One region of the Brevundimonas sp. FV1ye7S genome, then DNA from elsewhere that is predicted to be linked to it. Evidence: riboswitches for the same ligand, from Rfam matches in the RefSeq annotation. Region 1 holds a riboswitch; the other holds the start of a gene.

Region 1 (14,300 bases):
TCACGCCCGCACCCGTGGTCAGGACCAGCATGGTCTGGGGACCGTACAGGGCATAGAGGGCCGCGACCTGATTGCGGCCCGGCTGCATGAAGTCGGCCTCGGTCGGCGTCGGCGTGGCGGACTTCAGCACCGAGACGATGGTCCCGACCATGGCGTTGATGTCGATGTTGGACGAGCCGTCCAGCGGGTCGAACAGGGCCAGATAGTCGCCGGTCGAATGGGAGGCCGGCTGGACCTCGTCCATCTCCTCGGAGGCGACGCCCGCGACGGCGGGACAGGCCAGGAGGGCGTCGGTCAGCATGTCGTTGGTCATGACGTCGAGCTTCTTCTGCTCCTCGTCCTGGACATTGATCTGGCCCGAGGCGCCCAGAGCCCCGGCCAGGGCGCCGCCGGCGACGACCTTGCTGATGTCGGCGCAGGTGGCGGCGACGACGGTCAGCACCGCTTTCAGACCCTCGGGCGCGTCGAGCGCGGCGATATGGGCGTCGAGACGGGTGCGGTCGGCGGTCATGCGGTCGGTCCGGTGCGGCTGAGGCGGTTCCCGTTCTTGGCGGGCCAACGGCACGAGGGCAAGGGCGACGCAACAACCGACGATGCGAACGGCGACAATGACGCCGCCGGACGGCCTCCGAAAGCCGCCGACGCTTGACTTGGGCCCGGAGTCGGTGGCTTAGGTCGGATGCTCTCGCGGGAGAGTTCGGGACCGGCAGGCTGCCCCCCGACGCCGAAGGCGCAACCGCCCCGGAAACGCTCAGGCAAACGGACCGCGACAGCATACGGACGCTGGAAAGTCGCTCTTGATGGGCGCGCCGACGGAGCAAGGTGGTCTGACCGCCGGAATCTCTCAGGCTTCAGGACAGCGGGGGCGCGAAGACGGCGGAGCTCCGCCACCAAACGCGACCGTGAAAGCCTGAACCATGACCGACCAAGCCCTGAAGACCACGCCCCTGAACGCCGCGCACCGCGCCTTGGGGGCCCGGATGGTGGGCTTCGGCGGCTATGACATGCCGGTCCAGTATGAGGGCGTCCTGGCCGAGCACCGCTGGACCCGCGAACACGCCGGCCTGTTCGACGTGTCGCACATGGGCCAGTGCAAGATCACCGGCGCCGACGCGACCGCCCAGTTCGAGCGGTTCGTGCCCGGCGACTATGAAATCCTGAAGGCCGGCAAGCAGAAATATTCGCTGCTGCTGAACAAGGACGGCGGGATCATCGACGACCTGATGGCCGGCCGCCCCGACCACGACGGCCTGTTCGTCGTCGTCAACGCCGGCAACAAGGACGAGGATTTCGCCTTCTGGGACGCGAACCTAGAAGGCGACGCCAAACTGACGGTGCTGGACCGCGCCCTGATCGCCATCCAGGGACCGGAAGCCGCCGAAGTCATGTCGGCGTACGAGCCGCTCCTGGCCGAGATGGGCTTCATGGAATGCGCCCGGCTGATGCTGTTCGGCGTCGACTGCTATGTCTCGCGTTCGGGCTATACCGGCGAGGACGGCTATGAGATCTCGGTGCCGGCGGACCAGGCCGAGCGCGTCTGGAACACCATACTGGAGGACGCCCGCGTCAAGCCGATCGGCCTGGGCGCCCGCGACAGCCTGCGCCTGGAAGCCGGCCTGCCGCTGCACGGCCATGACATCGACCCGACCACCAGCCCGGTCGAAGGCGCGCTGACCTTCGCCCTGTCCAAGTCGCGCAAGGAGCGCGCGGACTTCAGCGGCGCCGACCGGATCCTGAAAGAACTGACCGAGGGTCCGTCGCGAGTCCGCATCGGCCTGATCGTCAAGGAAGGCGCCCCGGCCCGCGAAGGCGCCGAGATCGCCGACGCTGACGGGAACGTCATCGGCAAGGTCACCTCGGGCGGCCCCTCCCCTACGCTGGGCAAGAACATCGCCATGGGCTTCGTGCCGCCGGCGTATGCCGCGCTGGGTACGGAGTTGAAGGTCGTCGTGCGCGGCAAGTCCGCCGCCGCCGAAGTCGTCGCCATGCCCTTCGTGGCGCAACGCTATTACCGCAAACCGAAGACCGTCTGAGGATCAGATCATGAAGTTCACCAAGGATCACGAGTGGGTCAGCCTGGACGGCGACATCGCCACCGTGGGCATCTCGAAGCACGCCGCCGACGCCCTGGGCGACGTGGTGTTCGTGGAAACGCCTGAGGTCGGCAAGACCGTCGCCAAGGGCGCCAGCTTCGCCGTGGTCGAAAGCGTCAAGGCCGCCTCCGACGTCTACGCCCCCGTCTCGGGCGAAGTGGTCGAGGCCAACGACGCCCTGTCGACCGCTCCGGAAACCGTCAACGCCGCCCCGGAAGGCGACGGCTGGTTCGCCAAGATCAAGGTGTCGGACGTCTCGGAACTGGACGCCCTGATGGACCAGGCCGCTTACGACGAGTTCCTGGCCAGCCTGTAAGCGCTAGTGTTCACCGTCTTCTTCCGCAACTCGACGACGACGCCGTCCCAGCCCGGTCTAGGCCAGCTGGTGCAGGCGGCGCTCGCCGAGGCGGGTGCGGAATGGACGGGCATGGAAGCAGAACTGCGCCTTACGGACGGCGCGGCCCTTTACCTGTTCGGCGAGGACCTGAACGACGGCATGCTGGCCGAGTATCCGATCCTCACCAATGCCGTGGCCGAGGCCCTCTACCGCATAGCGGACCGGACGAGCGCCTTCATCATGGCCGATGTCTTCGATCCCGTCGCGCTTCGCACCCATTCCAGCGTGGGTGAAGTGCGGGCTGCGGACATGAATGTCATAGGTCCCGATACGCTGGAAGGCCCGGAACAGCTTCATGCTGTACTGGCTGAACTCTCGCCTAATGCCGCGCAGCAAGAGGTTGCGGCTCCGCGTAGCATATTGCCGGCTCGCAGGACTGAACGGCCCCCTTCTCTACTCTCAAGACTATTTGACCTCCTCTTCGGAAAATCCGTCTGATGCGCTACCTCCCCCTGACGCCCGACGACCGCACGGCGATGCTCGCCGCCATCGGCGCGAAATCGATCGACGACCTGTTCGTGGACGTGCCCGAGGCGGCGCGACTGGACGGGCCGGTGGACCTGCCCCGCGTGGCCGGCGAGATGGAGGTCGAGCGCGCCCTGTCCGCCATGGCCGCCAAGAACGCGACGGCCGGCGCCGTGCCCTTCTTCTGCGGCGCAGGGGCCTACAAGCACCATGTCCCGGCGACGGTGGATCATGTGATCCAGCGGTCCGAGTTTCTGACCAGCTACACCCCCTACCAGCCGGAAATCGCCCAGGGCACCCTACAGTACCTGTACGAGTTCCAGACCCAGGTCGCGAACCTGACCGGCATGCCGGTGGCCAACGCCAGCCTCTATGACGGCTCGACCGCCATGGCCGAGGGCGTGCTGATGGCGACCCGCGTGACCCGCCGCAACAAGGCGGTGATCTCGGGCGGCGTGCACCCCCACTACGTCAAGGCGACCGAAACCGTGGTCCACGCCGTCGGCGTCGAGACCCAGGTCCTGGCCGCCGCCGTCGACGCCGAGGCCGCCGTGATTGACCAGATCGGTCCCGACACGGCTTGCGTCGTGGTCCAGACCCCGAACGTCTTCGGCACGGCGACGGATGTCACCAAGATCGCCGAGGCCGCCCACGCCGCCGGCGCCCTGCTGATCGTCGTAGTCACCGAGGCCGTGTCCATGGGCCTGCTGAAGTCGCCCGGCGAGATGGGCGCCGACATCGTCGCGGCCGAGGGCCAGTCGATCGGCAACGCCCTGAACTTCGGCGGCCCCTATGTCGGCCTGTTCGCCACCCGCGAGAAACTGCTGCGCCAGACGCCCGGTCGCTACTGCGGCGAGACCGTCGACGCCGACGGCCGCCGCGGCTTCGTCCTGACCCTGTCGACGCGCGAACAGCACATCCGCCGCGACAAGGCGACCTCGAACATCTGCACCAATTCCGGCCTGTGCACCCTGGCCTTCACCATCCACATGAGCCTGCTGGGCGAGACCGGCCTGCGCAAACTGGCCCTGCTGAACCACGAGAAGGCGCTGGCCACGCGCGACGCCCTGGCGGCCATCCCGGGCGTCCAGATCCTGACCTCGCGCTTCTTCAATGAGTTCGCGGTGCGTTTGCCGAAGAACGCCGCCGAAGTGGTGGATACGCTGGCGGCCCACCACGTGCTGGCGGGCGTGCCCTACAGCCGTCTGGCGCCGGATGCGGGCATGGACGACGTCCTGCTGGTCGCGGCGACGGAGACGACGCTGGATGCGGACATCCAGATTCTCGCCAAGTCCCTGACGAAAGTGCTGGCGGGATGATCCGCAACTTCACGCGAGATGATCTAACACAGCTTGCTAACAGGTTTGCCTACAACAAGCCTGACCCCGGGATCACTCGTTGTGATAGGCTCAATCGCGCCGACTTCTTGACGATCTGCCATTGGAAGGCGGAACGTCGCCACGACCTCTGCTTGAAGAATGCTACAGAAGACATTCAACGCATCACTGAAGCATCTTTTGCGTCTAAAGATCCACTGGTCCAAGTCTGTGCCCTTACCTCATTGCACGGTGTAGGAGTTCCTACAGCCACCGCGATCTTGCATTGGGGCTACCAAGAAGGACCCATCCTAGACTTCCGGGCATGGTGGACGGTTCATGGCCAAGTCAAGCGTGTATTTCGAGGTGCCGACTGGGTTCCGTTCCAAGCACGCATGTGGGCTGAAGCAGAATACTACAGCCTAAATATCCGACAACTCGACAAAGCCGTCTGGCAATTTAGCCTTGAGAACCAACCGACATGAGCACCATGAACACCGTCGGCCGCCCGACTACCCCCAACGCAGTCGAAACCAAACCCGCCACCCTGACCGGCGCGCGCGGCCTGTTGCAGGACGAGGCCCTGATCTTCGAGGGCGAGGGCTGGGGCAAGACCGGCGTCGACCTGCCGGAGCCGAAGACGGACGGCTCGGACCTCGGCGACCTGATCCGGCGCGACCCGATCGGCCTGCCGGGTCTGAGCGAACCCGAGACGATGCGCCACTATGTGCGCCTGTCGCAAAAGAACCACGCCATCGACCTGGCCATCTATCCGCTGGGGTCGTGCACGATGAAGCACAATCCCCGCCTGAACGAGAAGATGGCGCGCCTGCCGGGCTTCTCGGACATCCATCCGCTGCAGCCGATCTCGACGGTGCAGGGCGCGCTGGAGCTGATGGATACGCTGGCCCACTGGCTGAAGACCCTGACCGGCATGCCCGCCGTCGCCCTGTCGCCCAAGGCGGGCGCCCATGGCGAGCTGTGCGGTCTGATGGCCATCCGCGCCGCCCACGAGGCCTCGGGTCAGCATGAGAAGCGCCGCAAGGTTCTGGTGCCCACCAGCGCCCACGGCACCAACCCGGCCACCGCCGCCTTCGTCGGCTACACCGTCGTCGAGGTCGCCCAGACTGAGGACGGCCGCGTGGACGTCGCCGACCTGGCCGCCAAGCTGGGCGACGACGTCGCCGCCATCATGGTGACCAACCCCAACACCTGCGGCCTGTTCGAGCGCGACATCCTGGAGATCAGCCGGCTGACGCACGAAGCCGGCGCCTACTTCTACTGCGACGGCGCCAACTTCAACGCCATCGTCGGCCGGGTTCGTCCAGGCGATCTGGGCGTGGACGCCATGCACATCAACCTCCACAAGACCTTCTCGACGCCGCACGGCGGCGGCGGTCCGGGCGCGGGTCCGGTGGTCCTGTCGGAAGCCCTGGCGCCCTTCGCCCCGGCCCCCTGGGTCGTGCATGATGACAACGGCTATCGCCTGATCGAGCGCGAGGAGGACGAGGCGGTTCAGGCCTTTGGCCGCCTGTGCGCCTTCCAGGGCCAGATGGGCATGTATGTACGCGCCCTGTCCTACATGATGTCGCACGGCGCTGACGGCCTGCGTCAGGTGGCCGAAGATGCGGTGCTGAACGCCAACTACATCAAGGCCCGCCTGTCGGACCTGATGAGCGCGGCCTTCCCGGACGGCCCCTGCATGCACGAGGCCCTGTTCGACGACGAGTGGCTGAAGGGCACGGACATCACCACGCTCGACTTCGCCAAGGCGATGATCGACGAGGGCTTCCACCCGATGACCATGTATTTCCCGCTGGTCGTCCACGGCGCCATGCTGATCGAGCCGACCGAGACCGAGTCCAAGGCCGAACTGGACCGCTTCATCCACGCCATGCGCCTGTTGGCCGAGGCGGCGAAAGCCGGCGACGTCGACCGCTTCAAGGGCGCGCCCTTCCATGCGCCGATGAAGCGGCTGGACGAAACCCGCGCCGCCCGCTCGCCGGTGCTGCGCTGGACCGCGCCGGCAGGGTCGAACCAGGCGGCGTAAGGGCGACGGATAGGCCCCGTCATCCCAGGGCTTGTCCCTGGGATCCATACTCCCGGCGCCTGACGAAGGCGCATTCTGCGGAAACACCGGGAGTATGGATCCTCGCCGCAAGGGCGAGGATGACGAAGGTTGAGGAGGGGGGGGTCTCCCCTTATTGTGTCCTGGCGGCAACAGCCAGAAGCCCTTGATCAATCATGACCAAAGCTTCACGCCGTAGACACGGATCGGCCATGGACACACGGTCTTAACGAGCCTGTGGCAGGCTGGCCACGGTCGCTCTTTCCTCTCCCGAGTCGGGATCGGGCGGTCGTGACGATCGTTGTCACAGGACCTCCCTCCTCTCTGTCTGGCGCCGACTTGACCTTCGCAACCGCGATCCGCCTTCCGTCCTACCGCGCGCGCAGCCGTACGCTTCGCGCGCTGAAGCGTTGGGCGCTTATGGCGGGCGGGCTGTTCGTGGTGCTTCTGGGAATTCTGATCGCGCCCTTGCCGGGTCCAGGCGGCATTCCCGTCATCGCCGTCGGCCTGATGCTGATCCTGAAGAGCTCCTTCTGGGCCAAGCGGCTGTTCATTCGTGCCCAGTATGCCCGGCCCAAATGGGTCTATCCATTCCGGCGGCTCATGCGCAAAAAGCCGGAGTTCGCTCCTGTCTTCTGGCAGCAGGCCCTGCGCGCCGAGAAGGTCGTGCTTAAGAGACCCCGCCGACGTCTGACGCGGTTGCGGAAGATGCTTCGTCGCTATTTCCGGAAGCTTTTCCGCTAGTTGACAGACCGTCTCGCGGTTGCGGTGTCGCAACTGCTAACCACATCATCGTGAACGCCCTTCTCCCGCTACAGGCGTATTCTGTCTGGGCGTTATCAGAGAACCATCAAATGCGTTGGGAGGCGCTAAGGTCATGATGTCACGCGTACAAAAGGGCATGATCGCGGGCGTCGCCGCGACCGTCGCCGTTTCCTTGCTTGAAATACCCAACCTGTTCCTGAACTGGTTCGACCCGTTCCAGGGGGTCATCGCCACCATGATCGGCATGCCTGGAAATATGGCCGTCGGCTGGGCGATCCACGCCTTCAGCGGCGTCTTCATCCTGGGGCCGCTGTTCGGTCTGATGTGTCCCCGCCTGCCCACCGATACCCCCGAGACCAAGGGCATCGTCTTCGCCGTCGGCGCCTGGGTGGTGATGATGGGGGCCATCCTGATGCTGGGCGATTACCGGACCTTCTCGGCCGCCGCCGGCTTCGGCACCATCGGCTGGCTGCTGATCACCCATGCGGTGTTCGGCATCGTGCTGGGCAATGTCTACGCCCGGCTGGTGACACGCGAGAAGCGCCAGGCGGCCCATTTCATGGGCGGCGCCACCGCCCACTGACAGCGGCCGTTCGGACATAAGAAAAGGCCCCCAGCGACGCCGGGGGCCTTTTTGTCGTTCGGCTAAGCCGGCCGGCCTTAGTTCAGGTGATCGCCGATCTGGGCGATGGCGGCGTCCAGCAGCGGGTCCTTGGCGCCGCCGGCGAGACGGGCGGCCAGGATCTGTTCCGCGGCCTTGGCGGCCAGGTCGGCGGCGGCCGCCTTGACCTCGGCCGAGGCCTGGGCCTCCGCCTGGGCGATGCGGGTCTCGGCCATCTTCTGGCGACGGGCCAGGGTCTCTTCCAGCTTGGCCTTGGATTCGACTTCCAGACGACGGGCGTCGGCTTCCGCCTGGGCCATCATCTCGGCGGCCTGAGCCTCGGCCTCGGCCTTTTCTTTGCGGATCTGAGCCAGCAGGGCCTCGGCCTCGGCGCGCAGACGGGCGGCCTCGTCCAGGTCGGCCTGGATCTTGGCGCCCTTGGCGTCCAGTTGGGCGGCGGCGATCTTGGGCACGCCGGCGGCGATCAGGATGCCGAAGAAGATCAGCAGGCCGATCCCGACCCAGATCTCCGCATTGGCGAAGCTCCAGATGCCGTGTTCGAAGATCAGGTTCATCAGACGGCTCCCTTGGCCGTAGCCAGCTCGCCCGAGGTGGCGGCCTTGCCGGTCAGGCGCTCGACCATGGCGGCGGCGGCGTCGGAGGCGATCACGGCGACATTGGCCATGGCCGCGTCGCGGGTCTTGCCGATGGCGGTCTCGGCCTCGGCGATGCGGGCGTTGACGACGGCTTCTTCCGCAGCCTGGCGGGCGGCGGCGTCTTCGGTCACGCGGGCCTTGGCGGCGGCGGCCATGGCGCGGGCGTCGGAACGAGCCTTGGCGACTTCAGCCTGGGCTTGAGCAGCCTGGTCGGCGGCCTCGGCCTGAACCTGACGCGCGGTGGCGACGGCGTTGGAAATCGTATCGGCCCGCTCGTCCATCACCTTGCGAAGGCGCGGCGCGAAGACCTTGGAGACCAGAACATACAGGATGACGAACAGGATCAGCAGATAGCCGATCTGTCCCGCCCAGTGTTCGAACTGGAATTGCGGCAGGCCGCCCGAGCCGTGCTCGGCGGCGGTCGCCGTCTCGGCGTGCAGGTCCGCTTCGACCGAAGCCGGAACCGCATGATTGGTGTGGGTGCTGGCCATGAACCGTCTGCTGCAGGATCAGATGAAACGGCGCGCGGGCGAGCCCCGCGCGCCGGTATCGGCTGATATCAGCCGAAGATCATCAGGATGCCGAGCACGAAGGCCAGGATGCCCAGGGCTTCGGCGAGGGCGGCGCCCACGAACAGGTTGCCGACCTGGCCGGCGGCGGCCGACGGGTTGCGCAGGGCGCCGGCCAGGAACTGACCGAAGATGTTGCCCACGCCCAGGGCCGAACCGATCATGCCCAGGGTTGCGAGACCGGCACCGATGTACTTGGCGGCTTCAGCGTCCATGATTGTATTCCTAGATTTAAGTCGTTGGTGGTTGGGGTGAAGAGACTGGTCCTGCCCTTAGTGGGCGTGATCCAGGTTGACCACATCATTCAGATAGATGCAGGCCAGAACGGCGAAGACGAAGGCCTGAAGGAAGGCCACGAGAAACTCCAGGGCGGTCAGCGCCACGACCATGCCCAGCGACAGGGCCGCAACCGGGAAGGCCAGCAGGCCGATGCCACCGCCCAGGCCCAGCAGGCCCAGGGAGACGACGAAGCCGGCGAAGATCTTCAGCGCGACGTGGCCGCCCAGCATGTTGCCGAACAGACGAAGCGCCAGTGTGACCGGACGCAGCAGGAAGGAGACGAACTCGATCAGACCGACGACCGGGCGCAGCGCCAGCGGCGCGCCCATCGGCCAGAACAGCTTGAAGAAGCCCAGGCCGTTCTTGGCGAACCCGACCACCAGCACCAGACCGAAGGTGATCAGGGCGAAGGTGACGGTGATGGCCAGCTGCGACGTCGCCGTAAAGGTCAGGAACAGACCCAGGATGTTCATGCCCAGGATCAGCATGAACAGGGTGAAGACGAACGGGAAATATTTGCGGCCTTCGTGACCGATGATAGAATCGGCCAGATTGTCGATCAGGCCGAACACGCCCTCGCCTGCGGCCTGCAGACGACCGGGCACGACCTGGGCGTTCGAGGTCACGGCGGCCAGGAAGCCGACGATCACGACGAAGGCGGCCGTCATGGCGATGTGCGAATTGGTCACGGCCAAATCGACCGTACCCAGAAGGGGCAGGGTCACGTCAGGAAGATCGATGACCTTCTGAATCTGAAACTGATGAATCGGATCGGCCATGAAGCCCTATCGTTCCCCGTCTTCGTCGGCCTCGACATAAGGATCGGCCGGAGCCGACGTCCCTAACGCCTTGGCCTGCGCCATCAGCCGGTTGGCTGTGCGACGCGCCATGTAAATCGACAAGGCGAAGCCCAACAGGACCCCGCCGATCAAACCCCACGGACGGGTCCCAAAGACCCAGTCCGCGATGAAACCCGCCGCAAGACCCACGAAGACGCCGCCGAGAAGCTCGGCGATGATCTTGTAGGCCTGACCCGACACCTGATGGCCGGTCAGCTCGGCGGATTTCTCCACCGTGGTCCGCGCCTCCAATGCGGATGCGCTGTCTTGGAGGCGTTTGATCGCCTCTTCGCGCGATTCCGACATGGGGGACAGGACCTGTGCTCTCAGCGCTCAAACAATGTGTTTGGGCGGGTCTGAATTCGGCGCGGAAACTAATCGTGAGCGGCCAAGAGGTCAAGGCGTCGTGAACGGAGGTTAAATCTTTGTTCGAACTCGATTTTCGCCGGAAACAGCCTGACCGTGGCGATGCGTCGCTGTTCAAGACCAGGGATTCGGTCGCCCTGCATGGCGATATGTCGCGCGAACGACTAGGTTGCGGCCATGAACATGCACGTCCCCGCCCCCTCGCCCGAACGCCGCCCCATCGCGGTGCGGCTGGCGACGCCGCGCGGTTTCTGCGCCGGGGTGGACCGGGCGATCCAGATCGTCGAGCGCGCGATCGAGAAATACGGCGCGCCCGTCTATGTGCGGCACGAGATCGTGCACAACCGCCATGTGGTCGAGCGGCTGAAGTCCATGGGCGCGATCTTCGTCAAGGAGCTGGACGAATGCCCGGACGACCGGCCGGTGGTCTTCTCGGCCCACGGCGTGCCCAAGTCGGTTCCCGCCAACGCCCAGGCGCGACAACTGCTGTTCCTCGACGCCACCTGCCCCCTGGTGTCCAAGGTCCATGTGGAGGCGGAGCGTCATCATGACGCGGGCCGCCATATCATCCTGATCGGCCACGCCGGCCATCCGGAGGTGATCGGCACCATGGGTCAACTGCCGCCGGGCGCCATCAGCCTGATCGAGACCGAGGCCGACGCCGAATCGTTCGAACGGCCCGGCGACGCCCCCCTGGCCTATGCGACCCAGACCACCCTGTCGGTCGACGACACGGCGGGCATATTGAAGGTGCTGAAGCGGCGCTTCCCCGAACTGCCCGACCCGCACAAGGAAGACATCTGCTACGCCACCACCAACCGCCAGGACGCAGTCAAGGTGCTGGGCGAAGGGTGCGAGCTGGTGCTGGTGGTCGGGTCCAAGAACTCGTCCAACTCGGCCCGGCTGGTCGAGGTGGCGATGCGCGCCGGCGCCCGTGACGCCCGGCTGGTCGACGACGCCTCCCAGGTGGACTGGAGCTGGTTCGACGGGGTTCAGACGGTGGGCGTCACCGCCGGCGCCTCGGCCCCCGAACCGCTGATCGCCGCCCTCGTGGACGCCATCGCGGAACGGTTCGACGCCACCGTCACCGAGGACGGGGGGGCGCGCGAGACCGTGACCTTCAAGCTGCCTCGGCTGCTGACGACCTGACGCCCCTCTATCGATCCCGCCTAGCGTTCCTCGCCGACAAAGTCCTGCGCGAACTCCGGCGCGTCGTTTTCGTTCGTCAGACTGTCCTCGTCGACGTCCGCGCCTCGTCCGGGATCCGGCAGTTCGAACCCGACGGGCAGCGACAGGTCCAGCAGGCCCGCCGCCTTCATTTCCTGCACGCCCGGCAGGTCGTACAGGGTCGCCAGGCCGAAATGCTCAAGGAACCGATCTGCGGTGGCGTAGGTGACGGGCCGGCCCGGCGTCCGTCGGCGCCCGCGCAGACGCACGAACCCCATCTCCAGCAGCAGGTCCAGCGTGCCCTTCGACAGGGTGACGCCCCGCACGCTCTCGATCTCGGCGCGGGTCACGGGCTGGTGATAGGCGATGATGGCAAGGGTCTCCAGCGCGGCCTTGGACAGGCGGCGGGGCTCCTCTCGCTCCTCGGTCATCATGAAGGCCAGATCCGCCGCCGTGCGGAACCGCCAGCGGTCGGCGACGCAGTCCAGTTCCACGCCCCGCCCCTCGTATCGGGCGCGCAGGCCCGACAGGGCGCGGGCGACGTCGGCGCCTTCGGGCAGACGGCCGGCGATCTCGGCGGCGCTCAGCGGCCCGGCGGCGGCGAACAACAGCGCCTCGACCCGGCGCTCGATCTCGCCATCGTCGGGTTGGAAGGAGAGGTCGCTCACGGCGTCAGCTCCAGCGGATGTCCGCCTCCCCGGCGTTTCAGATACAGGTCCGCGAAGGGCGCCGTCTGGCGGATGTCCATGGCCCCCTCCTTCACCAGCTCCAGACTGGCCGACAGGGTCGAGGCGGTATAGCTGGCCTGGCTGGGGCCGTCCGGGTCTTCGGGATGGGGCGCCACCTGGTCCAGCGGGGTCCAGTCGGCCAGGCGCGGCATGATCTCGCGCAGCCAGTCGCGCGCCGCCTCCAGCGGAAAGGCCTCGACCCGCTGGCCGGGCGAATAGCGCCGCCCCTCCTCGCGGCGGCGCTGGGTCACATAGGCGCTCATCAGGTCATACAGGCTGGCGTCGATCCGGTCGGACGGGACGATCACCGTCGCCTGGGGATCGCCCCGCGTGAAGACGTCGCGCTTCAGCTGGGGCCGCGCCATCAGCTGGTCCACCGCCTTGCGCATGGCCTCCAGCTTCTGCAGCCGGAAGGCCAGGGCGGCGGCCATGGCCTCGGCCGGCGGCTCCTCGCCCTTGTCCTTTTCGGTGCGCGGCAACAGCAGGCGAGACTTCAGATAGGCCAGCCAGGACGCCATCACGAGATAGTCCGCCGCCAAGGCGAAATTCCTGCGCCGCGCCTCGTGCACGAAGGCCAGATATTGTTCCGCCAGCCGGGTGATCGACAGTTTCAGCAGATCGACCTTCTGCGTCCGCGCCAGGGCCAGCAGAACGTGAAGCGGCCCCTCGTAGCCGTCCAGATCGACGACGAAGGCCTCGCGCTCCTCGGCCTCGGCGGCCGCGCTGAAATCCAGATTGGGCTGAAAGGCGTCGGTCATCCTTGTCGGCCTACCGCGCTTCGCGCGGCTTGAGGCCGATCGGGTCCAGGCGGCTCATGCCTGCGCCTCGCCCACGTCCGGCCCCTTGGCGGCGTCCGTCTTGCCCGCCATCGCCCGGAAGAAGCGTTCATGCCCCGCGACCGGATCAAGGGGTTCTGGAACGCGCACGATCCGCGCCATCGCCGCCTCGGCCCTGGCCCTGGCCTTGCCCTTCAGCTTGCCCGTCGCCTCGGCCACGGCCTGCATCTCGGCCAGATCGCCGTTGCAGTGAAGCACGACGTCGCAGCCCGCCTTCAAGGATTGATGCGCTCGCTCGCCCAGCGAACCGCTCAGGGCCTGCATCGACAGATCGTCGCTCATGATCAGGCCGGAGAAACCGAGATGCCCCCGCATCATCTTGATCGCCTTCTTCGACTGGGTCGCCGGGCGCTTCCGATCCACAGCGGTGAAGACGATGTGCGCCGTCATGGCCCAGGGCATGTCCGACAGCGCCTTGAAGGGCGCGAAGTCCCAGGCGTCGAGCGTGTCGAAATCGGCGTGGACCGTCGGCAGGTCCTTGTGGCTGTCGGCAAAGGCCCGGCCGTGGCCCGGCATATGTTTGATACAGGGCAGCACCCCGCCGGCCAGCAGGCCTTCCGACGCCGCCCGGCCCAGCAGGGCGACCGTGGCCGGATCCTGACCATAAGCGCGGTCGCCGACGATGTCGTGGGCGCCGGGCACCGGCACGTCCAGCACCGGCAGCAGATCGACGTTGATCCCGACCTCGCGCAGATCGTGCGCCATCAGCCGCGCGCCCAGGCGGACCAGCTCGCGCGCGTCCATCGGGTCGTTCGACGCCTTCAGATAGGCGGCGCCCGGCGGGTATTTGGGCCAGTGCGGCGGGCCCATCCGTTGAACCCGGCCGCCTTCCTGATCGATCAGGATGGGGGCGTCGGCGTCGCCGATGGCGGCCCGCAGTTCGTCCGTCAGAGCCCGCACCTGTTCCGGCGTGTCGATATTGCGCCGGAACAGGATGAAGCCCCAGGGCCGCGCCTCGGCGAAGAAGGCGCGTTCCTCCTCCGTCAGCCGGTGGCCCGAACAGCCGTAGATGGCGGCGGAGGTCACCGAACGATGCAATCCCGTCCGGCGGCCTTCAGGGCGTTGCAGAAGGCGACCGCCCGCTCGCGCGACAGGCCCGAGAAGGTGGTGCGGTACAGGGTTGAACCGCTGGACGAGGTGACTTCGGTCACCCGC
Region 2 (14,300 bases), 1.2 Mb from region 1:
GAACAGCGCCACGCCCAGTTCATTCAGCAGATAGTTCTGCGCCCCCAGGAAGTCGGGACGGGTCTGGCCTTCCGGTCCGCCGTGGATATCGACGATCAGCGGACGTTTGCCCGGAAACTTGGCGGGGTCCGGCTGATAGAGGAACCCGGAGACGGTCTCGCCATCGAAGCTCTTAACCTCGACCAGCCTGGGCTCGACGTTGACGGCGGGGTCCAGGCCGCCGGTCTCGCTGTGGGTCCACTGGATGACCGCCAGGGTCGTTGGATCGATCGAGAAGGCGTCGCCGGAGACACGTGCGGACGACAGGCTCAGCCCGATCGCCCCCCACGGCGCGATATCGATGGACGGGCCGATGCTGTAGGGGATGACGCCGTCCGGCAGGCCGGGGACCACGCGCACCGCGCCCGTGGCGACATCCATGACCTTGAGCCGCGAGACGCCCGCCTCATTCACCGCATAGGCGACGAAGCTGCCGTCCGGCGCCAAGGCGTAGTCGCTGACATCCCATCGGCCTTCGGTGCTGACGGGGACGAAACAGCCCTGCCCGATCCGCCCCAGGCGCAGGAAGTCGGAATCCTTGTTCGACGTCGCCCAGACCGTGCCGTCCGCCGCATATCTGGGATCGACATAGGAGACCTGCGCCGCCGGATCGGTCAGGGGGGTCATGTGGCCGGACGCCAGGTCCAGCTCATAGACCACGGCGTTGTTGATCGACATCCGGTTCAGGACCAGGGCCCTGGTCCCATCCTTGGAGAAGTCGGCGATGTTCCAGCCGCCACCGGAGACTTGCGCGACCAGGCGGTCGCTAGATGGGTCGGCGGGATCGACGACATACAGGTCCATGTCGGCGCCGTTGCGGCGGGATGAGGCGTAGCCGACCCTCTTGCCGTCCCGGCTCCAGGCGCCGAACCAGTTGCGGCTCTTGCCGTCGGTGATGCGGGTCAGCCGACCGCCGGACAGTGTGTAGAGCTGATAGAATTCGTCGCCGCCATTGTCCTTCTGGACCAGCAGGGTCTGACCGGACGGCGACAGGGCGCCGGCCAGGATCGGCTCCGCCTCGAAACTGATCTGGGTTCGGGCGCCGTCAGGGCCGGTGACGAGATGAAGCTGATCGGTCGCCCCGAACCGGGTCTTGATCAGCATCGACCGATCGGCGGCGTTCCAGCCGAGGAAGGCGGCGCGGCGCGCCTGAAGATAGGGTTGGGTCGCGGCGACCAGATCGTCGGGCACCGCCGGCAGGCCATCCGCAACGATGGCGGCGGGCTTGGGCGCCTCAGCCAGGGCCGCAGGGGCGACGCTCAGGGCGAGCAGGAGGGCCATCGGCAGACGGGTAATCATGGAACAGACCGTGCGGTGTATGGGGAAGCAAAAGGGGGAGGTCGCCGGCTCCCTTGGAGGAGCAGAGCCGGCGACCGGGAGCGGGGACCGAACTAGAAGCGGTACCGCGCGCCAACCGTGACGTACCGACCGATGACGTCGTAGTACGGCGAGTAGAGCGACCCGACCGGCGGGTCCTTGTCGAACAGGTTGGTCGCGTTGGCGTAGAGCTCGACACCGTTCGCACCGTAGTGGGCCAGGTCAGCCGTCAGCCCCAGATCGACATAGGTGTAGGCGTCGATGTGGTTGTTCGAGATGGCCACGGTGCTGTTGTAGTCACCCGCCGAGATGTAGCGCGCGCGCAGGTTCGCGCCGAACACCTCGCCTTTCCAGCCGAGGCTGGCGTTGAGGCGCAGCTTGGGCACGCCCAGGCCGAACGAATAGCCCTGAGATTTGACGTATTCGATCTCGGTCATTCCGTCGTCAGTGGTCAGACTGTTCACCCAGGTGCCGACCAGACGCATCGTCACCCGGCCCGTCGCGCCCGGCACCCAAAGGTCGGCGTCCGAGGCATAGGAGGCCTCGGCATCAATCCCGTCCGTGTGATATTCGGCCAGGTTCACATAGGTGGACAGGGTGCGCACCAGATTGCCCGCCGTGTCACGTTCTACCTTGGTGCAGAGGTCGAGGTTGCCCTTGAAGCAGCGGGTGACCAGGTCCTGCGCCGCAATGGTCGTGATCACGTCATCGATCTTGATGTCGTAATAGTCCAGCGACAGATTGAGGCCGGGAATGGACGGCGGGGCATAGGTGACGCCCAGGGTCAGGGTGTCGGCCGTCTCCGGGCGAAGGTTGGGATTTCCGCCGCCGTTGTTCAGCACATAGACCAGGGCGCCTTTCTTGGCCGGGTCGTTGAGGTTGTTCCATCCGGTCGTGGTCGTCGTGAACAGTTCAGACAGGTTGGCCGAACGGATGTCGCGCGACTGGGTCACCCGGCCCCGGAAGCCCGGGAAGAACTCGTTCGTCGCCCCGACCTTCCACGACCAGATCGAACCGGTGGTGTCGTAGTCGGAGATACGCGCGGCGGCGTTGAACTGCAGGTCGTTCAGAACCGGCAGGTCGCGGACGACGGGAACCAGGATTTCGCCGAAAGCCTCCTTGACGCTGAACTCTCCGGACATGGCCGAGAAGCTGAAGGTCTTGAAGGCCTTCGCAGCATCCAATTCGCCGACGCGCTGGTCGGTCTGCTCCTTGCGGGCCTCAAGACCGACGGCAATCGAGACGTCGCCCGCCGGCAGGCTGAAGGGCTCGCCGCGCAGGCTGATCCCGGCCACGTCCAGCTTGGTCGTTGCGCGCTGCTGCGGGGCGCCGGTGACATAGTCGATGGCTTCCTGCGACGGGGCCCCGAGGCCGAACAGATTGATCGGCACGCAGCCGGAGTTGGCGTTGGTCAGGGTCACGCGGCAGACGGCCTGGCCGGTCGATGGATTGATGACGGAATCGACGGCGTTGGCGAACTGGGTCTTCAGCAGGAAGCCAGGCGTGTCGATGTTGTTCTCGAATTCACCGTGGCTGTAATAGGCGCCCCAGCGCCAGTTCTCGCCGAACTCGCCATCCACGGCCAGGGTCGCCTGGGTGGTCACCCGCTCGAAGTCGATCGTCGAATAGGACAGATCGGAGTTGAAACGACCGAAGGTGAAGGACGTCTGGCCGGCGGCCGCCATCTGCTGCTTGATCGTGGAAGACAGGAAGGCGTTGTCGATGCCGATGGTCAGGTCGCCGCGATCATGGTCGCCGAACCAGACATAGTTGTTCCACATGCGCGAATGACGGACATCAGCCGTGACCCGCAGCCTGTCGTTGATCTCGTAGACGGCGCTGGCCAGACCCGTGTAACGCCTCTGCGGCGTGACCAGCGGGCTCAGATCGTCGTTCGACGGACCTTCGCCGCCGATCGAATTCGTGCCGCTGACCGTGCCATAGTCGAACGGACGCAAGGAGCCGTCCGGGTTGAACACCATGCCGCGGTTCACACCCGACATGACCAGACCGCCATAGGCCGCGTTGGCGAAGCCCACGTCAGGCGTTATCGCGCCATTGACGGTCGCCCACCGTCCGATGTTCGGGCGCGAGGCCTTGGGGATGACGCCTTCGTTGTCGAGATATTCGCCGCCGACGACGAAATGGCCGCGACCGCCGGCGAAGTCCGTTCCCCAGGCGCCTTCGAACCGTTCCTGCTCGGCGTCGTCATAGGACGAGATGCCGTATTCGGCGCCCAGCTTGCCGCCGGTGAAATAGCGGTCGATGCCGATGTTGACGACGCCGGCCACGGCGCCCGATCCCCAGGCGGCGGAGGCGCCGCCGGTGACCACGTCGACGCTCTTGACCAGGACCGACGGCACCGCATTCAGGTCGTTCTCGCTCGACACCCGGCGTCCGTCGATCAGGACCAGGGTCCGGTTGATGCCCAGCCCCCGCAGGTCCACCGGCGCATTGCCCGCGCCGGTGTTGGTGCCGGTCGTCTGGGCCGAGGTGGTGGCGCGGAACTGGGGCATGTCGTTCAGCGCGGCCGCGATATTGGGGCGCGCGCCCACCGACAGATCCTCAGCGGTCAGGTGGATGGTCGGCGTCGGCGCTTCGAAGCCGGCGCGATCAATGCGCGAGGCGGTGACGACGATATCGTCGACCGCGGCGGTTTCCGGAGAGCCCTCCGTCTCCTGGGCTTGGACCGCCGTGGCGCAGGCCAGCAGGGCGATGGCGCTGCAATAATGGGTCAAGTGACGATTAAGACGAGACAAAGCGAGATTCCTCATGGCGACGACGCCCCTCCCCAGGGATGCCCAATGCGACTGACGCTCTTCGGCGTCCGTTCGCCCCCGCTGTCATTGGGCCTGAGAGTTTCGGGTCGTCGCCGACCCTTTCTCCTTCGGCGAGACCGCATCCCCCGGATCCGGCCTTCTCTCCAGCGTTCCTTCAGCAAGACGGTCCGTTTGCCTGAGCGTTTCCGGGGCGGTTGCGCCTTCGGCGTCGGCCGGAGCCGATCTCTCCCGCCTTGCTGAGGTGAGTAAGATCAACCCAGACTGCCCTGTCAAATCGACAAATACGGCAGTTATTTTGCGCTCAAAACAAAATACATGGTTTTATCGTGCTGTCACAAACCAGACGGACCAGATCAAGACCCCATGTTGCAAGCGACGGGCGTCCGCATGACGGCGTCGTGACAGAAAGGGAGGCTTCGGACTTAATGGACTTATCCACAGGAACGGTCAGGGCGCAGCCGGATCCGCCGGCGCTCTGACGCCGTGACGCATCGCTTCCCTCCACCGGGTGAGCAGAGTCGCGCGACGCGCCTGATCCAGATTGGCCAGCAGGGCGGGTCCCACCCGAACCGGCCGAACGCCAGGCGCGCCGGGACGGACAGGCGCATCGACATCGTCGCGGACCGGTCGAACGCCCAGGGCTCCGATCACCCGCTGGCCTTCACGCGACAGAAGGAAGTCCAGAAACAGCCGCGCCGCATTCGGGTGGGCGGCGTTGCGCGGGATGAAGGCCACGCGTGAAACGGACAGATGATAGTCCTCAGGCGTGATCAATCCGATCTCCGGCGCGCGCGCGACCCATGACGCGCCGTACGACTGGTTCATATTATAGGCGAACGCCATCCGCCCATCGGCGATTTGGCTCATCATTCTCCGCCCGGAGGTGTCCAGCCGCGGACGCTGCGTGCCCAGCGCCTCCATCAACGACCAGGCTTCAGGATAGATCTGCACGTCCGCCGAAAGCTGCATCAGGGCCACGCCGCTCCGTTCGGCGTCATAGAGGGTGACACGACCGTCAAAGACCTCGGGGCGGGTCTTGAGCAGCCGAAGCAGATCCGCATGACTGCGGGGCACGACATCGGCCGTGAGTCGGCGTCGATTATAGGCGAACACGATCGGCTCGGCCGTCAGGCCATAGCCCTGGTCGCGCCATACCGAACCGTCCGGCATGGCCGCACGATGCGGCGACCGGTAGGCTTGAGCATAGCCGTCGTTGATCAGCTTGACCTGCACGTCCATCGCCGTGCTCCAGACCAGGTCCGGCCCCTCCTGGCCCGCAGCTGCGAGCCCCCGAACCTCCTCGGCGATCCGAGTGGAGTTTTTGTCATCCAGACGTACCCTGATCTCAGGCCAGCGACGACGAAAGGCCTCCAGCACCGGCCCCATCAAACTGGTGTTGGTGAGGATGTGAAGCGCCCCCTCGCGGCGGGCCAGCCAACGCACCCGCGGCGCCGTGCCCGCGCCCTCAGGCTCCGACGAACAACCGGCGGCGCTCAACACCGCCGCCCCTCCCGCCAGCCCGCCCGCCAGCCCCCCCGCCAGGCCTACGAGCAGATCTCGCCGATCCGGCTTCACCGGCCCCGCTTTCTGGTTATTGTGTCATCCATGATCCGTCGCCCCATCGCCTCGCCATGAGAATACTCGTTGTCGAAGATGACAAGGCGCTACGGCATTCGCTCGAAGCCACTCTGCATGAGGCAGGTTTCGAGGCGAGATGCATCGACAGCGGCGAACAGGCCTTACGCCTCGAAAGCTCAGAGGTCTTCGACGCCGCCATCCTGGACATCGGCCTTCCCGACATCGACGGCTTCGAAGTGCTGAGAACCCTGAGGCTGCAGGGATCATCGACCCCGGTTCTCATGCTGACGGCGCGTGACGCCCTCAGCGACCGGGTCGCGGGCCTTGACCTCGGGGCCGACGACTATCTGGTCAAGCCGTTCGCCCCCTCGGAGTTGGTCGCACGTCTCCGCGCCATCGTGCGCCGACGCCAGGGACAGGCCGCCGGCGCGGTCGTGGTCGGAACCCTCTTCTGCGACTGGCGCACCGGGCGCGCCCACGTCAACGACCGCGACCTCGCCCTGCGCCCCCGCGAATGGGCGGCCCTGCGCGTCCTGGCGTCCCGACCTGGACAGGTGGTGGACCGCGACCTGCTGGCCGCCGAGGTCTTTCCTCAGGACGAGGCGCCGTCGCTCAATGCGCTGGAAATTCACGTCGGCCGTTTGCGACGCAAGCTTCAGCCGGATGGACCGGCCGTGACCAATATCCGTGGCCGCGGGTATCGCCTCGATCCATGAGCCTCGCCCGGCCTGCCCGTTCCCACAGCCTGGTCACACGTCTGCTGATCGCACAGGTGGCCCCTTTGGCGCTCTTCGCGGTCGTCGTTCTGGCGGTCGGCGCCTGGACGGCCCAGCGGGTGGTGGCCAACAATGCGGACCGCCTGCTGGCCGGCGCGCTTCAGACCATCCGCGAGACGGTGTCGGTCGCGGAGGGTCGCATCACCGTGGATGTCGCGCCCTGGGCCTTGGCTCTGCTGGACGGTCCCGAGCGTGACGCCGTCTTCTACAGCGTCCGCGAAGGCGATCGCCTCGTCACCGGCTATGCCGAACTGCCCAATCTCCCTGAGGCCCGGACGGAGGAGCCGGTCTTCGCGGACCTGTCCGTCCGGGGGGTTTCGGTGCGTATGGCGCAACAGACCCTGATCATCCCCGGCCGCGACGCCCCCATCCGCGTCTCGGTGGCCCAGAGCCTGGATTCCCGTCGCGCCAGCCTGCGAGAGCTCTACCGCAGCATGCTGCTTCTCCCCGGCCTGCTGGTGGTGCTTGCCGCGCTTCTGATCTGGCCGGCCCTGCAATGGGGCCTGAACTCGCTGAAGCGTCTGATCGACGACCTGACGCGCCGCCCCAGCCCCTCTTCCGACTTCGCCCCGGCCAATGTCGATCTGGCGCCCCGCGAATTGTGGCCCGTTCTGAACGCCTTCAACCATCTGCTGGCGCGGCTTGAGACTTCCACTTCCGGCATTCAGCGGTTCGCGGCCGACGCCTCGCATCAACTGCGCACGCCGCTGTCGGTCCTCTCCGCCAATCTTGACCTTCTGGCCGGCTCCTCCCGCCCCTGGACGGCTCAGGAACGGCGGTTGATCGCAGACTCTCGCGACGCCGTCGGCGGCATGACGCGGCTGGTCGGTCAGCTGCTGTCGACGGCCCGGGCCGACGGGGCCCGGATAGACACCTCCGCCGACCTCGGCCGCGCGGCGCGGCGCGCCTGTCAAGCCGCTCGGGAGCGCCGCGCCTTTGCCGACGGCGCCCTGCGCCTTCGCCTTCCGGCCGAGCCGGTCATTGTCCTCGGCGCCGAAGACCTCATCACCGAACAGATCCTCAACCTGATCGACAACGCCTTCCACCACGGCGCGCCGCCGGTGGTCGTTCATGTCCGCATGACGGGCCGACAGGCCGCTGTCTGCGTCTGGGATCACGGACCGGGCGTGGATGAAGCCGTCCTTCCCCACCTCACCGACCGCTTCTTCCGCGCCGGCTCACCCCAGACGCCCGGCTCCGGCCTCGGTCTGGCGATCGTTCACACCCTCTCCGAGGCCCAAGGCGCAGAATTCCGACTAAGCAATCGCAGGGGGATGCGAAGCGGCCTGATCGGGAGGATCGCTTTTCAGCTTGAGAAGCTGGATGAAGTTATCGGCCACAACGCTTCAGCATGATTGACTTGGTCGGCTGGGGCTTAAGTCTATTATTTCAGGCCGCTGCACCTGCCCGCTCACGCCGGTGGGCTCAAACCGATCAGCTGCACCCCAAGCGTCCGACCGGCAGAAGCGGCGCGATCACGCCCACGTTCCAGTGCCAGGCGATATGGCCGACCGCCCGACGTCGGCACACCACCGTCTCGTGCAAGGCGAAACCGTTGGGCGGGTCGATCCGGGGCTCGGGGGCATTTTCAAACGCCATGTAGGCGCGCGCCGGGCCATAGGGCGGCCAGTCCGGCTCGCCGTGCGCCTGTGGCCGACCGGCCTTCACGAAGGACGTCCAGTAGCCCAGCATCGCCTCGGACAGGCGCTGCTCGACCGCCGTCTTCGGCATGGCGGGCCACCATCCCGGTATCGCCGCCGTCGTGCCGAACGCATAGGGAATCTCTGCCCCGTGGAAGGCGTGGAAGCCCCGGTCGTCGGCGGCAGGATAGCCGTGGTCGAACAGATACAGATAGGCGCCCTGCCCCACGGCCACCTGCGCCTTGGTCAGGCGCTCGGCGGACCAGCCGTACATGGCGTCCCGCGTCGTCGCCAACAGGCTCTCGCGGATGTCGCTGGCCGGATAGCGGTCCAGAAAGGCGTCCGCCAGATCGCCGTAACGCGCGCGGATCTCCCGCGTATAGGTTTGCGCGTCCGCCGGCGCGGGCGGCAGAAGGATGGGCAGGGAGCGGACTTCACCGTCGTTATACCCGGCCAGAACCGGCACGGGCGCCTGTTCGCCCCGGTCGAACGTATCGACCAGCTGACGCGGCAGGACCTGGCCGTCGATGGTGGCCAGCGGGAAATAGCCCGTGCGCGGCGTGTCGGCGATGATCGTCTCGGCGCTCAACGCCCGCAGCGCGCCAAGGTCGGTCGCGCCCAGCTTTCCGGCCCACGACAGGCCGATGGTCTCCGCGTCCGGCCAGTCCCGGAACGTGCCGTTCCGCAGTTCCGGCATGGCGATCATATAGCCGCTCTGCGCGATCGCCCCGTCGAACAGCCCGCGCGCCTGCGGCGCCGCCATCAGCAGGATGACGCTCAGCGCGCCGGCGGACTGACCCGCGATCGTCACCTTGCCGGGGTCGCCGCCGAAGGCGCCGATGTTGTCGTGAACCCAACGCAGGGCCTGGATCTGGTCGGTCAGGCCGTAGTTGCCAGAGATATTCCGTGTCGATCCCGCGCTCAGCGCCGGATGGGCCAGCCAGCCCAGAGCGCCCAGGCGATAGTTGATCGACACCACGACCACGCCCTGCTCGGCCATTCGGGCGCCGTCCGTGACCGCATCGCCGCCGGCGCCGCTGACCAGCGACCCGCCGTGGATCCAGACCATAACCGGGGCGTTGCGCGCATCCCTGGGCGCCCAGATGTTGAGGAACAGGCAGTCCTCGCTCATCGCCGCATGGTCCTGGAAGGGCGACGGCGGCTGCATGCAGGCCGCGCCGAAGCGCGTGGCCTCGCGCACGCCCCGCCATGCCGGCAGAGGCTCCGCAGGCCGCCAGCGCCGTTCGCCGACCGGGGGCTTCGCATAGGGCACGCCCCGGAAGACGGCGACCCCGCCTAGGTCTTTCCCGCGAAGATCGCCAGCCGCCGCATGGACCACCGGCCCCTCGGTCAGCGCCCCGGCCTGCGCCAGCACTGGCGACGGCGCGACCAGCCCCAGGGCGACCACCGCCGTCGCCAGCAGCCGCCCGATCATTGGCCTTCGCCCTGATAGCCGGCCTTGGCCAGCTCCAGCCGGCTCTGCTGCAGGGCGTCGGCGGGGGTGAAGGCGGTCGTCGCATCCATGATCTCGTCCCAGCGCGCCACCACCGTTTCGGCCGCATCCGCGCCGGGCGCGATGTGGACGCCCGTCGTCATCGTCACGTGCGCCGCCTCGAAGCCCCCGGCCCCGGCGCACAGGATGGTGCGCGTCGGCGCGTCCTCACGCACCAGGGCCAGCATGGCCGGGCTGACGAAGTCGGGGTTCAGCAGGCGCAGCATGTCGGCGGGCAGGATGCCCTCCATCATCTGCGTCGCCGCCGTGGGCGCCAGGCAGTTGACCTTGATGTCGTAACGCGCGCCCTCCAGGGCCAGGGTCTGCATCAGGCCGACCAGCGCCATCTTGGCCGCGCCGTAGTTCGACTGGCCGAAGTTGCCGAACAGGCCCGAGGACGAGGTGGTCATGATGATGCGGCCATAGTTCTGGTCGCGCATCGTATCCCAAACCACTTTGGTGCAATTGACCGCACCCATCAGGTGCACGTCGATCACCAGCCGGAAGTCCGCCAGGTCCATCTTGGCGAAGCTCTTGTCGCGCAGGATGCCGGCGTTGTTGACCAGGATGTCGATGCGGCCCCATCGCTGCTTCGCCTCCGCGACCATCTGTTCGACAAAGGCGAGGTCGGTCACCGAACCGACGGCCGCCACCGCCTCGCCGCCTTCGGCGACGATTTCGGCGGCGACCGTGTCGGCCGCCTCGCCCATGTCGTTGACGACCACGCGTGCGCCCCGCCGCGCCAGCAACAATGCGTGCGACCGGCCCAGGCCGCCCCCTGCCCCGGTCACGATCGCAACACGGCCATCCAGTCTGATCACGGTCTCGTCCTCATCCTAAAAATGGGTCGGCTCGCCGCCCGGACGTCAGTCCGTCGCAGCGGCCTTGTCGATCTTGCGCTGGTCCAGGTCGGCGATGATCCGCGCGTGCCGCGTCCGCGTCAGGTGGTAGCCGATCAGGAACAGCGGCGAGAGCGCCGCGAAGGCGGCCGGCAGGGGCCCGGAGATCAGCGCCAGCTTGTCCAGCACCTCTTGCGGAATGACCAGCCCAGGCCCCCGCGCGCCCAGGTCGGTAGGGAAGTGGATCGCATCCAGCGCCAGGCCGGCGATCAGCCCGCCCAGCCCGGACGCCGCCTTGTAGGCCAGCGTCAGACCCGAGAAGAACAGACCCTCGCGACGCACGCCGAACAGCCATTCATGCTCGTCGGCGGTGTCGGCCAGCATCGACTGGAAACCGATCCCGCCCACCATGATCGCCGTGCCGACCAGCAGGCCGTTGACGAACAGGATCGGCGCCGCGGCGGCGGGAGTCAGCGTGACCGGCCCGTAGAGCTGCAGCAGCGGCGGCCAGATCAGGAACAGGGCGATGGCCAGGAAGGCCGCGATCGAGAGGGTGCGCTTCTCGATATAGCGCAGGGCGAAGGCGCTGATCGGCGCGCCCAGCAACGGCCCCAGGGTGGTGCTGAGCAGGATCATCTGGATGGCGGTGGAATCCAGTTTCCAGAAATAGCGGCTGGCGTGAAGCGCCAGCGAGACATGGGCCGAATAGGCCAGGAAATAGGTCAGCACCGTCGCAAACAGGATCAGGAACGAGCGGTTGCGCGCCAGTTCGATCATCTCGCGGCCGAAGCCGGTCAGGAAATTACCTTCGCCCTTTTCCGGGCCGTGCAGCCGGGGCTGGGCCGAGCTGACCGCGCGAATGGCGATCATGCCAGCCAGGAACATGGCGGCCGCGCAACTCCAGGCGAAGGGCACATAGTTCGCACGGTCCAGCAATCCGTCGGTCCCGCTCATGAAGACGCCCAGGCCCAGCACAACCCCGATCAGAATGCCTGCGTTCTGGAACGACAGGCGGTAGGACACGATGCTGGCCCGCTCGCGATAATCGTCGGTCACTTCCGCGCCCACCGCCGTGTAGGGCAGCACGAAGCAGGACAGGGACACGCGCAGCACGATCAGACAGACGGTGGCGTAGACGAACTGCGGCAGGCCGCTCAGGGACTCCGGCATCGAGAACAGCAGACCGAACGCCGCCGCGAACGGCAGCAGGCCGAACACCATGAAGGGGATGCGCCGCCCGAACCGCGATCTCAGCCGGTCGCTGGCCAGGCCGATGGCCGGGTCCGCCACCGCATCGACCAGCAGGGCGATCAGCTTGGCCGTGCCCGCCATCGTCCCGGACATCCCGCAGACCGCCGTCAGATAGAACAGCAGGAAGAAGCCGAAGCCCGCCGCGACGATGCCGTCCGCCAGCGCGCCCGACCCGTAGGCGGCCTTGAACCGGCGGGTCAGAGGCGCGCTGCGCAAGGCCGCGGCGTTCTTTTCGTCGATGACGCTCTGTCGCATGACCGGCTCCCTGTTGTTGTTTCGATTACCGACCGGCCGACGACCGGCCGTTCACCCGGCCGATCCCGGATCGACCGGGGTCGGATTGCTCTGCAGGGCTCCGTAGATCCCCTGCTGATAGACCGGCAGCGCGCGACGCCCCGCCGCCCCCCGGCCCGTGGCGATGGTCGATCCCGAATTGGCCGACACCGGCACCTGGTGCTGGATCAGATAGATCAGGATCAGGTCGTTGGCCGGATCGGCCTGCCACCAGGTGCCGAACACGCCGGGCCAGGTCATCGAGCCCGGCGCGCCGCAGGAATAGGGATTGTCGGTCAGGTCCTCGGCGATGGACACGCCCAGACCGAAACCGGACTTGGTCCACAGATCCATTCCCGCGAAGGGCACCTGACGCTGGGCGTCCGTGAGCCGGTTGGTCCGCATCAGCCGGACCGTCTCCGGCCGCAGCAGGCGCACCCCGTCCAGTTCGCCCTCATTGAGCAACATGCGCGCGAACCTGTGGTAGTCGCCGGCCGACGAGATCAGCCCGCCGCCGCCCGGCGTATAGTCGGGCGGTTCGTCATACAGCTCCAGCTTGACCTTGCGCAGCCGATCGCCCGATTCCTCGTAGGCGTACAGGCTGGCCAGACGGTCGCGCTTGGCCGGCGGCATCCAGAAGTCGGTGTCCGACATGCCCAGCGGCGTGAAGATCCGATCCAGCAGCACCTGTCGGAAGGACTTGCCCTCCACCCGGCCGATCAGAAAGCCCAGCACGTCCGAAGAGTGGCCGTAGTGGAAGCGTTCGCCCGGCTGGTACGCCAGCGGCAGGCTTCCCAGCGCCGCCAGCCATTCATCGGCCGTCTTACGGTTCATCCCCGGATCGCCCAGAGCCGCCTCATAGGCCTGTTTGAGGGGCCCAACGGAAAAGGGCGCATAGGCGACGCCCGAACGGTGGGTCAGCAGGTTTTCCACAGTGATAGCCCGCCGGGCCGGCGTGGTGTCGTCCAGCGGCCCCGTCGCGTCGCGCAGGACCTGAAGCTCGGCCATCTCGGGAATCCACCGCGTGATCGGGTCTTCAAGCGCGATCCGCCCCTCCTCCATCAGCATGAGGGCCGCCACCGAGGTGATCGGCTTGCTCATGGAGGCGATGCGGAACAGCGTGTCGGGCCGCATCGGGGCCTTGGTCTCGATATCGCGCCAGCCGACGGCGTCGGCATGGACGACCCGCCCGCCGCGCGACGCCAGCGTCACCACGCCCGCCAGCTCGCCGCGATCGACGAAGCCCTGAAGGGCCGGTCGGATCGCGGCGAGCCGCGTCGGATCAAAGCCCAGGGCGGCGGGCGAGGCGTCATCGGGCATCAGTTACGCTTTTCTACAGACTGCGAAGACACGATCAGAAGGACTTGCGCAGGTTCAGCGCCACGAACCGTCCGATCGGATTATAGGCCCCGCCCACCCCGTCGGTGGCGGGGAAGAAGGGCGGGTCCTTGTCGAACAGGTCGTTGACCTGCAGGGCCAGGGCCGTGCCACGGGTCCAGCCGGCCTCCGGCAGGGTCCAGGTCACGCGCAAGTCCACCGTCGTATAGGCGTCCGCCTTGTAGGAACCGACGCCCGTCGGGGTGGCGAAGTTGTTGCGGATTCCGTCGCGATAGTTGACGAAGCCGGCGACGCTGACCGGGCCGGAAACCACGCCCAGGCTGGCCCTGGCGGTGAAGCGCGGCACGCCCAGATCCAGGCTGTCCGTCACCGGCGCGGCCGGCGACAACTGGGTGTCGAAGCCCAGAACATAGTTGCCGGCCAGGCCTGCATAGACGTCGCCGAAGGCCTGGGGCCAGCGGTAGTTGACGTCGAAGTCGACGCCGTCCGTCTTGCGGACCCCGAAGTTGTTCAGGCGCAGGTCCAGCAGGTTGCCGATCGCCGGCAGCGGCGTCGGCAGATTGACCGGCACGGCGATCCCCAGCAGACCGCCCAGCGTCTCGGCCGTCGGATTGCGATAGACCACCGAGGCGAAGGTCGGGTCGGTGAAGACCAGGGCCGTGGACGGCGTCCCGATCACATTGGTGTACTCGATATTGTAGTAGGTCAGGCTGGCCCGCAGGTTCGGCAGGAAGACCGGCCGCCAGTCGGCGCCGAACGACCAGGTCTCGGCCTCCTCGGGCTGCAGATCGCGATTGCCGCCCAGCAGATAGACGGTGTTGACCTGCGCCGCGCCGCGCGTCGGATCATTGGCCAGGGCGGCTGCGGTGGCGGCGTCATAGTAGTAGGCGCCGACGGTGGCCCCGACCTGACGCATGCCCGGCGCCCGGAACGACTGGCCATAGGAGCCGCGCAGGGTCAGGTCCTCGAGGGGCTCC

What was found. A riboswitch is a leader RNA that binds a small molecule or an ion and turns the genes downstream of it on or off. The one in region 1 is predicted to bind glycine.
Region 2: it holds a riboswitch for glycine, as region 1 does, so the genes downstream of both, ACW18C_RS05725 (TonB-dependent receptor domain-containing protein) here and gcvT (glycine cleavage system aminomethyltransferase GcvT) in region 1, are expected to answer to the same signal.

The regions. Positions count from the first base shown of each region.
Region 1 covers NZ_CM178726.1:2,362,609-2,376,908, forward strand. Annotated here, with positions in the region: gene ACW18C_RS11595 (class 1 fructose-bisphosphatase) at 1-511, opposite strand, end outside; glycine riboswitch at 679-777, shown strand; glycine riboswitch at 782-862, shown strand; gene gcvT (glycine cleavage system aminomethyltransferase GcvT) at 918-2,033, shown strand; gene gcvH (glycine cleavage system protein GcvH) at 2,044-2,409, shown strand; gene ACW18C_RS11610 (hypothetical protein) at 2,416-2,928, shown strand; gene gcvPA (aminomethyl-transferring glycine dehydrogenase subunit GcvPA) at 2,928-4,274, shown strand; gene ACW18C_RS11620 (hypothetical protein) at 4,271-4,756, shown strand; gene gcvPB (aminomethyl-transferring glycine dehydrogenase subunit GcvPB) at 4,753-6,321, shown strand; gene ACW18C_RS11630 (hypothetical protein) at 6,631-7,083, shown strand; gene ACW18C_RS11635 (DUF6789 family protein) at 7,217-7,687, shown strand; gene ACW18C_RS11640 (F0F1 ATP synthase subunit B) at 7,765-8,280, opposite strand; gene ACW18C_RS11645 (F0F1 ATP synthase subunit B family protein) at 8,280-8,852, opposite strand; gene ACW18C_RS11650 (F0F1 ATP synthase subunit C) at 8,921-9,145, opposite strand; gene ACW18C_RS11655 (F0F1 ATP synthase subunit A) at 9,203-9,988, opposite strand; gene ACW18C_RS11660 (AtpZ/AtpI family protein) at 9,995-10,354, opposite strand; gene ispH (4-hydroxy-3-methylbut-2-enyl diphosphate reductase) at 10,592-11,563, shown strand; gene scpB (SMC-Scp complex subunit ScpB) at 11,584-12,249, opposite strand; gene ACW18C_RS11675 (segregation and condensation protein A) at 12,246-13,067, opposite strand; gene nagZ (beta-N-acetylhexosaminidase) at 13,122-14,171, opposite strand; gene ACW18C_RS11685 (SPOR domain-containing protein) at 14,168-14,300, opposite strand, start outside.
Region 2 covers NZ_CM178726.1:1,190,204-1,204,503, reverse strand. Annotated here, with positions in the region: gene ACW18C_RS05730 (S9 family peptidase) at 1-1,338, opposite strand, end outside; gene ACW18C_RS05725 (TonB-dependent receptor domain-containing protein) at 1,431-4,094, opposite strand; glycine riboswitch at 4,290-4,377, opposite strand; gene ACW18C_RS05720 (ABC transporter substrate-binding protein) at 4,584-5,711, opposite strand; gene ACW18C_RS05715 (response regulator transcription factor) at 5,768-6,430, shown strand; gene ACW18C_RS05710 (sensor histidine kinase) at 6,427-7,845, shown strand; gene ACW18C_RS05705 (carboxylesterase/lipase family protein) at 7,925-9,565, opposite strand; gene ACW18C_RS05700 (SDR family NAD(P)-dependent oxidoreductase) at 9,562-10,440, opposite strand; gene ACW18C_RS05695 (MFS transporter) at 10,489-11,967, opposite strand; gene ACW18C_RS05690 (serine hydrolase domain-containing protein) at 12,019-13,305, opposite strand; gene ACW18C_RS05685 (TonB-dependent receptor plug domain-containing protein) at 13,340-14,300, opposite strand, start outside.